3 regions of the Providencia xihuensis genome follow, and region 3 is predicted to be linked to each of the others. Evidence: predicted binding sites of a transcription regulator. Region 3 holds the regulator's gene; each other region holds the start of a gene.
The links. Region 3 encodes CRP, which controls carbon source genes, mostly activating them, when cyclic AMP is high. Its sites were predicted from a motif close to ATGTGANNNNNNTCACAT; they were not measured.
Positions count from the first base shown of each region.

Region 1: the regulator CRP is predicted to act here: its motif matches at 996-1,013, upstream of deoC (deoxyribose-phosphate aldolase).
Region 2: the regulator CRP is predicted to act here: its motif matches at 1,209-1,226, upstream of epd (erythrose-4-phosphate dehydrogenase).

Region 1 covers NZ_CP169565.1:569,213-572,504, reverse strand. Annotated here, with positions in the region: gene rbsK (ribokinase) at 56-985, opposite strand; gene deoC (deoxyribose-phosphate aldolase) at 1,154-1,822, shown strand; gene deoR (DNA-binding transcriptional repressor DeoR) at 1,878-2,657, shown strand; gene rnz (ribonuclease Z) at 2,696-3,292, opposite strand, start outside.
Region 2 covers NZ_CP169565.1:871,196-874,487, reverse strand. Annotated here, with positions in the region: gene pgk (phosphoglycerate kinase) at 1-83, opposite strand, end outside; gene epd (erythrose-4-phosphate dehydrogenase) at 177-1,196, opposite strand; gene tkt (transketolase) at 1,513-3,292, opposite strand, start outside.
Region 3 covers NZ_CP169565.1:355,908-359,199, reverse strand. Annotated here, with positions in the region: gene ACE2AL_RS01580 (phosphoribulokinase) at 1-225, shown strand, start outside; gene ACE2AL_RS01575 (OsmC family protein) at 331-732, opposite strand; gene crp (cAMP-activated global transcriptional regulator CRP) at 1,089-1,721, shown strand; gene ACE2AL_RS01565 (hypothetical protein) at 1,909-2,874, shown strand; gene ACE2AL_RS01560 (hypothetical protein) at 2,964-3,292, shown strand, end outside.

The sequences.
Region 1 (3,292 bases), 210 kb from region 3:
AATGGCGGATTAATACGTCAAAGGGTATACAGCTACGTTGAGTTTTATTATTTAGCTATGCGTTTGAGGTGTTGATTTGCACAAATTCATTGAATTGCTCAACACTTGGATAAGAAGATTGAGTCCCTTTCCCTGTCACACTAAATGCAGAAAACATCACTGCTTTTTTCAGTGCTTCTTCAATATTCCCCGTGTGTACATAATAATGAGAGAAACAACCAATAAAGGCATCTCCCGCACCACTTGTATCGATGGCATTCACTTTGATTGCCGGTATGTATAACTCGCTATCGCGGGTCATCCACAAAGCGCCTTTTTCCCCTAAGGTCACAATGAGGTTTTTTAACCCTTTATCCAGCAGAGATTGTGCTGCTCGGCGGACGTTATCCATCGTGTCGACTGGCATATTGGTTAAAATTTCTAATTCCGTTTCATTCGGCACAAAGAAATCACAACGGCAAGCAAAATCCAGATCAAGCGAGCGCTGTGCAGGAGCTGGGTTAAGCAGGACAGGGATCCCATGTTTGTTACCAAATGAAATCGCGTGATAAACTGTTTCTAACTGCACTTCTAATTGCAGAACGATCAACTTACATTTCTTCAGATCTTCCGCTGCACGGTCGATATCTTCAGGTGATAAGAACTTGTTGGCGCCTTTGACGATCAGAATACTGTTTGATGAGTTTTGATTAACAAAAATCGGTGCAACACCGCTTGATGTACAAGGCACTTTTTCAACATAACGGGTGTTAATACCGTAAGATTCAAGGTTACGAATGGTATTATCTGCGAAAATGTCATCTCCAACTTTGGTTAACATAATCACTTTTGAATTTAATTTAGCAGCGGCAACCGCCTGATTCGCACCTTTACCACCACAACCTATTTTGAACGCGGGCGCTTCTAACGTTTCGCCTTCTTTTGGCATTTGATCAATGTAAGTGATCAAATCAACCATGTTTGAACCAATAACTGCTATATCCATGATGCCCCTCGTGTTAAATAAATCACATAATGATATGATAGTAACATTATCATGTTGCAAAAATATCATTTGTGATTAGGATCTCGAATAACGAATGATCAAGTGTTACATCTACCACATTTCCTCATTCTTTGTTGTCTATCCCACATTTATATAGGAAAGTTGAAAATGCAAGACTTAGCAAAATATATTGATCACACTTTACTTGCTGCTAACGCAACTGTCAGCGATGTCACAAAATTGTGTGCAGAAGCGGCTGAACACCACTTTGCTTCCGTATGTGTAAATACAGGCTATGTTCCTTTAGCCAATGAACTTTTAAAAAACAGCGATGTAAAAGTTTGCTGTGTGGTAGGCTTCCCATTAGGTGCTTGCTTAACAGAAGCAAAAGCTTTTGAAGCAGCTGAAGCTGTGCGCCGCGGTGCGGATGAAGTGGATATGGTGATTAATGTTGGCATGTTAAAAAGTGGCGATTTAGACTTTGTCCGTAAAGATATTGAAGCCGTATTTGCTGCCTGCGGTAATGCAACATTAAAAGTCATTTTAGAAAATTGCCTGTTAACTGATGAAGAAATTACACAAGTTTGTGAAATTTGCCGCACAATTAACGTCGGTTTTGTGAAAACTTCAACAGGTTTCAGTACAATGGGGGCGACTGAGCACCATGTTGCGTTAATGCGTAAAGTCGTTGGCAGCGAAATCGGTGTCAAAGCCTCTGGTGGCGTGCGTGACCGTGAAACTGCGATTAAAATGATTGAAGCGGGCGCAAACCGAGTTGGTGCGAGTGCCAGTGTTGCGATTGTCACAGGAACGGCAACAAAGCCGAGTGACTACTAAGTGATGGGGCGCGGTCTAACCGCGCCAATTTTGTATATCATAAAAGGATTGTAGGGTGATAGAAACTAAACAAAAAGAACGCCTTCGCCGCTTAAGTGAATGTTTGAAACGTTCAGGACGCATTCATCTTAAAGAAGCCGCTAGGATACTCGAAGTCTCTGAAATGACCATCCGCCGAGACCTTAACGCTGATGCAGAAGGCCCTATTCCGATGTCACTGCTTGGTGGCTACATTGTTTCTGTTACCCAACCTGTAAATTTAGTTGCCCAGGAGCAGCAAGCCGATGTTTTCACGCCAGATCAAACCGAAGAACTCTATATTCCTAATCTCGCGGCGAGTATGGTCACAGAAGATGACGTTATTTTCTTCGATAATGGCATTGAGATGGCGACCTTGATTTCCCTTATCCCAGAAGAAATCAGTTTCACGGGAATTTGTTATTCCCATAACGTTTTTCTCGCCCTTAGCCAGAAAAAAAACGCCACCGCCTTATTATGCGGTGGTGAATACCGCCCTAAAAGCGACTCGTTTTACAACCCTTCTCTGCCTTCCTTGCTTGACTCCATTAACCCCAAAAAGGCCTTTATTTCTGCCGCAGGCGTCCACAGCACATATGGCGTAACCTGTTATAATATTGACGATTTACCAATGAAGAAAAAAGCGATGGAAAAATCCATCCGTAAAATTTTATTGGCACCTTATAACTTGTTTGATGAAGTGGCGACCGCCAATATGGGGGAATTATCACAATTTGATGTGATAGTCACAAACAGGCAGCTTTCCGATGAGTATGAAACTTACTGTCGTAATGGATTTGTGAAAGTAATTTACTGAGTCAAAAATAGGTGGCGGGCTCATCATTGCCCGCTAAATCAAATCTTCACCGTCAAATAATCTTCGGCAATTTGAGTCTCCGCGAATTCAGCTTGGCACTCCATTAATAACCTTGGAATATCTTCGCTCATATAACGCCCACTCAAGTGAGTGGCAATAAAACGCTTTACCCCTGCTTCACGGGCTAATTGTGCCGCTTGCACTGTTGTTGAGTGCCCACGCTCATTCGCTTTTTCTGTAAAAGCTGCTTCCAACGTGGTTTCATGCACCATCACATCCGCATTTCTAGCAAGTTCAAACGCCTGTGGCGTCGGTTGTGTATCTCCAAAAATAGCGATAACTTTACCAGGGATAGGTTCACCAAGGTAATCTGCACCATTAACCACACGACCATCTTCAAGGGTTATGGTCTCACCCGCTTTAAGCGCTTGCATCCATGGGCCACGGGGAATGTTATCACTCGCCAATTTGTTCGCATCTAACGGCCCACTTTTGGCGTGTTCTTCAATACGATAACCATAACATTCTACACGGTGATCAAGAGAGTAAGCCGTCACAATCAACTCACCATCATCAAATAACTGCCCCGCCTCAATTTCAATAATTTCAATTGGATAAGTCATATAAGACACACT
Region 2 (3,292 bases), 520 kb from region 3:
TCTTTGACAGGAACGTTTAAGTCAGAACGAATAAAAACGCGTTTACCCGCTAAGTCTAAATCGGTCATCTTAATTACAGACATGGTGAATCCTCTTGTTGATTCTCTATAAAGTTTCCATCAACTACTGGGCAGAGGCGAAAAGGTTATCATGCCCTGCTGTCTGTCAGTAGCCAATTAGTTTAAACCTGTTGCTGCCATCGCTAGCGTTGTATCTAGCATCCGGTTAGCAAACCCCCATTCGTTATCACACCAAACTAGGGTTTTTATTAAATGTTTTCCGCTAACTCGCGTTTGCGTACCATCAATAATAGCACTGTGTGGATCATGATTAAAATCCATCGAGACTAACGGCAGTTCTGTGTAGTCCACTATACCACGAAAATGCCCCTGTGCGGCGCTTCTCAGTAGTTGGTTCACTTTTTCAACACAGACATCGTCATGTACGGTAACACTCAAATCAATCGCTGTCACATTGGTTGTCGGTACACGGACAGAGATGGCTTCAAAATGATCTTTGAACTTCGGAAAAATTCGCGTAATTCCCGCCGCTAATTTCGTATCAACTGGAATAATAGATTGGCTGGCAGCGCGCGTTCTTCGTAAATCTTTATGATAGGCATCGATAACGGGTTGGTCATTCATTGATGCGTGGATCGTCGTAACGGTTCCTGACTCAATCGTAAATGCCTCATCAAGCAATTTAATAATCGGGATAATGCAGTTAGTGGTGCAAGATGCGTTTGACACGATATTGTCTGAAGCCGTTAAGCTTTCGTGGTTAACGCCATAGACAACAGTGGCATCAAGGTCATCAGTACCTGGGTGAGAGAACAGCACTTTTTTGGCGCCTGCCGCGATGTGCATTAAGCCATCATCACGGGAGCCATATGCCCCACTGCAATCAAGGACAATATCAATACCGAGTTCTTTCCAAGGCAAATCACGGATATCGGTTTGGTGAAATAAGCGGATATTATCATCGCCGACTTGCAAGAGTGAGCCATTAAGTCTCACATCCCACGCAAAACGCCCATGGCTGGAATCATACTTCAGCAAATGCGCGATACCTTCTGGTTCAGCAAGTTCGTTAATTGCAACAACGACGATCTCTGCCCGACGGCTCGATTCATATAACGCTCTTAAAACGCTTCGACCTATTCGACCAAAGCCATTTATTGCCACCCTGATTGCCATTCCACACCTTGTATATGAGCAAAATCACACGGTTGCTAAGGATAACTGACTCACACCAACTCTACTGCTCATTTTAGCAGTTAAAGGTTAAAAGTGTGCTGTAACCTACACTTTTTAAAAATTTTTTCATTGAATTTCATTTCACTGAAACGGTTCAGCTAATCTAAGGTTAGATTAAGGGATAAAGTAACAGAACGCAATAGAAAATCATTGATTAGTGCACAAAAAAACAACGCCTAACGATTAGCTAGGCGTTGTTCAGCAAAATAAGCACATACAGGGCATTCAACGCATGAATACCCCATCATTAACTTACTTATTTCAGAAGAGATTTCGCTGCTTCAACTGCTTTTTCTACGGTGATGCCGAACTCTTTGTACAGTTCTTCCGCTGGCGCGGATTCACCGAAGGTATGCATACCGATGATAGCCCCGTTTAAGCCAGTGTATTTGAACCAGTAGTCCGCGATACCCGCTTCGATAGCCACACGAGCGCTAACATTTGCAGGTAAAACAGCTTCACGGTACGCAGCATCTTGTTTATCAAATGCATCCGTAGATGGCATTGAAACAACGCGAACTTTGCGGCCTTCGGCAGTTAGTTGGTCTGCGGCTTTCACTGCCAACTCAACTTCAGAACCTGTTGCGATAAAGATAAGCTCAGGGGTGCCTGCGCTATCTTTCAGAATGTAAGCCCCTTTCTCGATATTCGCTAATTGCTCAGCGGTGCGAGGTTGCTGCTCTAAGTTCTGACGAGAGAAAATCAGTGCACTTGGGCCATCTTTACGCTCAACTGCATATTTCCATGCAACCGCAGACTCAACTTGGTCGCACGGACGCCATGTGCTGACGTTTGGCGTCACACGCAGGCTTGCCAGTTGCTCAACAGGTTGGTGAGTTGGGCCATCTTCACCCAGACCGATAGAGTCGTGAGTGTAAACAAAGATGCTACGAATTTTCATCAGCGCAGCCATACGCACAGCATTACGCGCGTATTCAACGAACATCAGGAAGGTTGCACCGTAAGGAATGAAACCGCCATGTAATGCGATACCATTCATGATGGCAGACATACCAAATTCACGTACACCGTAATGGATGTAGTTACCCGCAGGGTCTACGTTCAGTGCTTTAGAGCCTGACCACATGGTTAAGTTACTTGGTGCTAAGTCAGCAGAACCGCCCATAAACTCAGGTAATACTTTACCGAAAGCTTCCAATGCATTTTGTGATGCTTTACGGCTAGCAATATTGGCAGGGTTTTGTTGCAGTGTTTCAACGAATTTTTTCGCTTCTGCATCAAAGTTTGCAGGTAATTCACCGTTCATACGACGGGTAAATTCAGCCGCTAGTTCAGGGAAGTTCGCCGCATAAGCTGCAAATTTCTCATCCCACGCTTTTTGTTTCGCTTCGCCTGCTTTACGCGCATCCCAAGCGTCATAGATATCTTGTGGAATTTCGAAAGGACCGAATTTCCAGCCCAGTGCTTCACGTGTTGCTGCAATTTCAGCATCACCTAATGGCGCACCGTGAACAGATTCAGAACCCGCTTTATTTGGTGAGCCAAAACCAATGATGGTTTTGCACATAATCAGCGTTGGTTTATCTGCTTTTTTCGCTTCATTGACGGCAGCATTGATTTGCGATGCATCGTGACCATCGATGTCACGAATAACATGCCAGCCATAAGACTCAAAGCGCGCAGCGGTATCATCAGTAAACCAACCTTCAACTTCACCATCAATAGAGATGCCGTTGTCATCATAGAATGCGATCAGTTTATTTAATTTCAGTGTACCCGCTAAAGAACATGCTTCGTGCGAGATACCTTCCATCATACAACCATCACCCATGAAGACATAAGTGTGGTGATCAACAACATCATGGCCAGGACGGTTGAATTGCGCCGCTAATGTGCGCTCTGCAATCGCAAAGCCGACTGCGTTTGCGATACCTTGACCTAAAGGACCCGTTGTTGTTTCAACACCTGGAGTATAGCCATATTCTGGGTGGCCCGGTGTTTTAGAATGTAATTGGCGGAAGTTTTTTAACTCTTCGATAGATAAGTCATAACCAGTGAGGTGCAGCAAGCTATAA
Region 3 (3,292 bases):
AACCCATTTTCAGCGAAAGCTATTCCTTCACAAGATGAAAGTTTTATTGTTATTCGCTTTCGTGGACTTGAACAGATTGATTTTCCCTATCTACTGTCAATGATATCTGGCTCGTTTATCTCCGCGATGAATACGATTGTCGTGCCAGGGGGGAAATTAGGCTTAGCAATGGAATTAATTATGATGCCAATAGTCGAAAAGCTAATTACTCAGAAACATGACTAAATTGTTTTTTTGATTATTAAATAAGATGCTTACCATTAATTAGAATAAGCATCTTATTTTTAAAATATATCAATAACTATTAAATTTATTTTTAATTTTTAATTTTTAATTTTTAATTTCAAAGCTATGTGTCACTTCGACGGTCTTTTCTAACATCAACGCGACTGAACAATATTTTTCAGCAGAAAGCTGAACTGCACGTTCAACCGCTTTATCCGTTAATTCATTCCCTGTTACAATAAAATGCAAATGGATTTTAACGAAATAACGAGGCGCTTCTTCACGGCGCTGAGAGGTTAATTTCACTTCACAGTCGGTAATATCATTACGGCCTTTTTGTAAGATGGATACCACATCAATTGCACTGCAACCACCTGCAGCCATTAACACCATTTCCATTGGGCTTGGTGCTTTATCGCCTGCATTGCCGTCCATCATCACTTGGTGGCCTGACGCTGACTCACCTAAAAAAGAGAGCCCCTCCACCCATTTAACTCTTGCTTCCATTTTATTCCCCTTGAAATGAAATCGATTTAAAGGCTACATTGTTCCATAGATATAAAGAATGTTATATCAGCTTTATTCTGCTGAAGCGATACAGGGAAGACTTTCTGTATCGGATATGCTACAAACAATACTTAGTTGATAGGATTAAGATCAAAACTCAACGTTTTATTTGATTATATTATAGTGTTGATATCAATTTGTTTACCCTAACCATGAAAAGCGATTGATGCAATGTTGCTCTTCCTGTTATTTAGGGTATATAAGACAAATTAATATGCTAAGCTAGTGACTTTAAAGCCAGCCTTTCTGGTACGCTTTTTCCGGATGGCTGCAATAACATACAGAGGATAACGCTAATGGTTCTCGGCAAGCCACAAACAGACCCTACTCTTGAATGGTTTTTGTCACACTGCCATATTCATAAGTATCCATCCAAGAGCACACTGATCCATCAGGGTGAGAAAGCAGAAACCCTTTACTACATAGTTAAAGGTTCAGTGGCTGTTTTAATCAAAGATGAAGAAGGCAAAGAAATGATCCTCTCCTACCTGAATCAGGGGGATTTCATTGGTGAGCTTGGATTATTTGAAGAAGGGCAAGAACGTACTGCGTGGGTTAGAGCAAAAATCGCCTGCGAAGTTGCTGAAATTTCTTACAAAAAATTCCGTCAATTGATTCAGGTTAATCCTGATATCTTAATGCGCCTTTCCGCGCAAATGGCAAGCCGCCTGCAAACAACGTCAGAAAAAGTGGGCAACCTCGCCTTCTTAGACGTAACAGGCCGTATTGCACAAACGCTACTGAATTTAGCCAAACAACCTGATGCCATGACACATCCAGATGGGATGCAAATCAAAATCACCCGTCAGGAGATTGGCCAAATCGTTGGTTGTTCCCGTGAAACTGTCGGCCGTATTTTGAAAATGCTGGAAGATCAAAACTTAATCTCCGCGCATGGTAAAACCATTGTTGTTTACGGTACTCGATAACTAACCTTTCGCCTCACTCCCTTGGTGGGGCGCACACTTTGGAATAGCTTTATATTATTGGTATAAAGCTATTCACCCAAAATACAATTTTTATATATCATTTCTTAATGAGTGTCGTTTCTTTATATTTTCTCTATTTAGCTACCTATAAAATAATAATTATAATATTAAATAGGGAGTTATGTTCATGAAAGTTACACTGAGCAAGTTATCAGGTCATTCCGAAATTTTTAAAAATATTAGTAATTCCGATGATTTCATAAAAAAAATTTTCACCGTGACTACCACATCGAGAAAAGAACCATTTTCCGCTCATCGACAATTCAAACCATCACATACTTGTAGCCTAGAAAGTATTGATTCTGCTTATGAAAGTGATTCAGAAAATGTAAATGATACTAAATTATTAAGCGCTGACGAGTTTAAATATAAAGTTAATCAATTGAAAGGTAATTTATATAAATTTTACGCATCTACTTTTTATAATGAGCAAGATGCCGATTCGCTAATAAAAGAAAATCAGACTGTATTTGACGAATTTAACAATGCTGATAAAGAAATATATGGATATGCCAATTTTTTGTACCGATACGTTAAAATCCCAGGGATTAACATCAAAAATTCAGAAATAAAAGATGAAATCATAAGAAACTATCATCAGCCAAAGCAACTAGAAAATAAAAACGGCACTAAAATCCCTTTAATAATTAGAATAAACAAAAAAAATATCAATAATATTGACTTATCTTTAGAAGCAAGTAAGAAAAAAACAACGAATTTTTCTCAGAAAAAAATTATATATGTACACGATAAAGTTACTGACAACAGCCAATATAACTCTAAAGCCATCCCTTTACCTAAAAGCACTTTTGAGTTTAAGGGAAATATACTACAAACAAAAACCTCAGTATTAAGAACACAATATATCAAACAACATTACAAACTATCTAACAAACCTACGCCATTAGACTATAAAAAACAAAAAAATAGGAATATCAATTCAATTAAAACCTCTGACTTAATAAAAATAAGCAATAGTATTAAAAAAGAACAAAGACTAACAATGGAAATGGATGCACTTAAAGATAATATCATTAAAATACAAAATCAAATTAATATTAATGATAATTTATTGAAAGAACTGAAAAAATAAACCATTCAGTAAAACACCTTCTGCATTTATTTAACACCATCATTACATTAATAATTAATTACTTCTTAGCATTAATATAGGATATGACTATGAAAACTAACACCCTAAACAATACCATAACTAGCTCGCCATACAGAAAAATTTCATCAACTGGAGCAATGAGAGAATCCCCCAGTATTATACAAAAAATTAAAAATATGAAAGTAAATAATCCTTTCTCATTTTTTCGTTTTAACCCAAAAAATACGGAATCAACATTTCATATTAACTTAACCGTAGTTAGTTCAAAGGAAAGTAATTTAAATTTATTTAATAAATTAAACTCAAACAAAAAAACAATATTTTCCCTCGAAAATAAGCTAATAGAAAAATCATTTAATATCCCACAATTCATTAAGGATTTAAAAAATAAAATAGA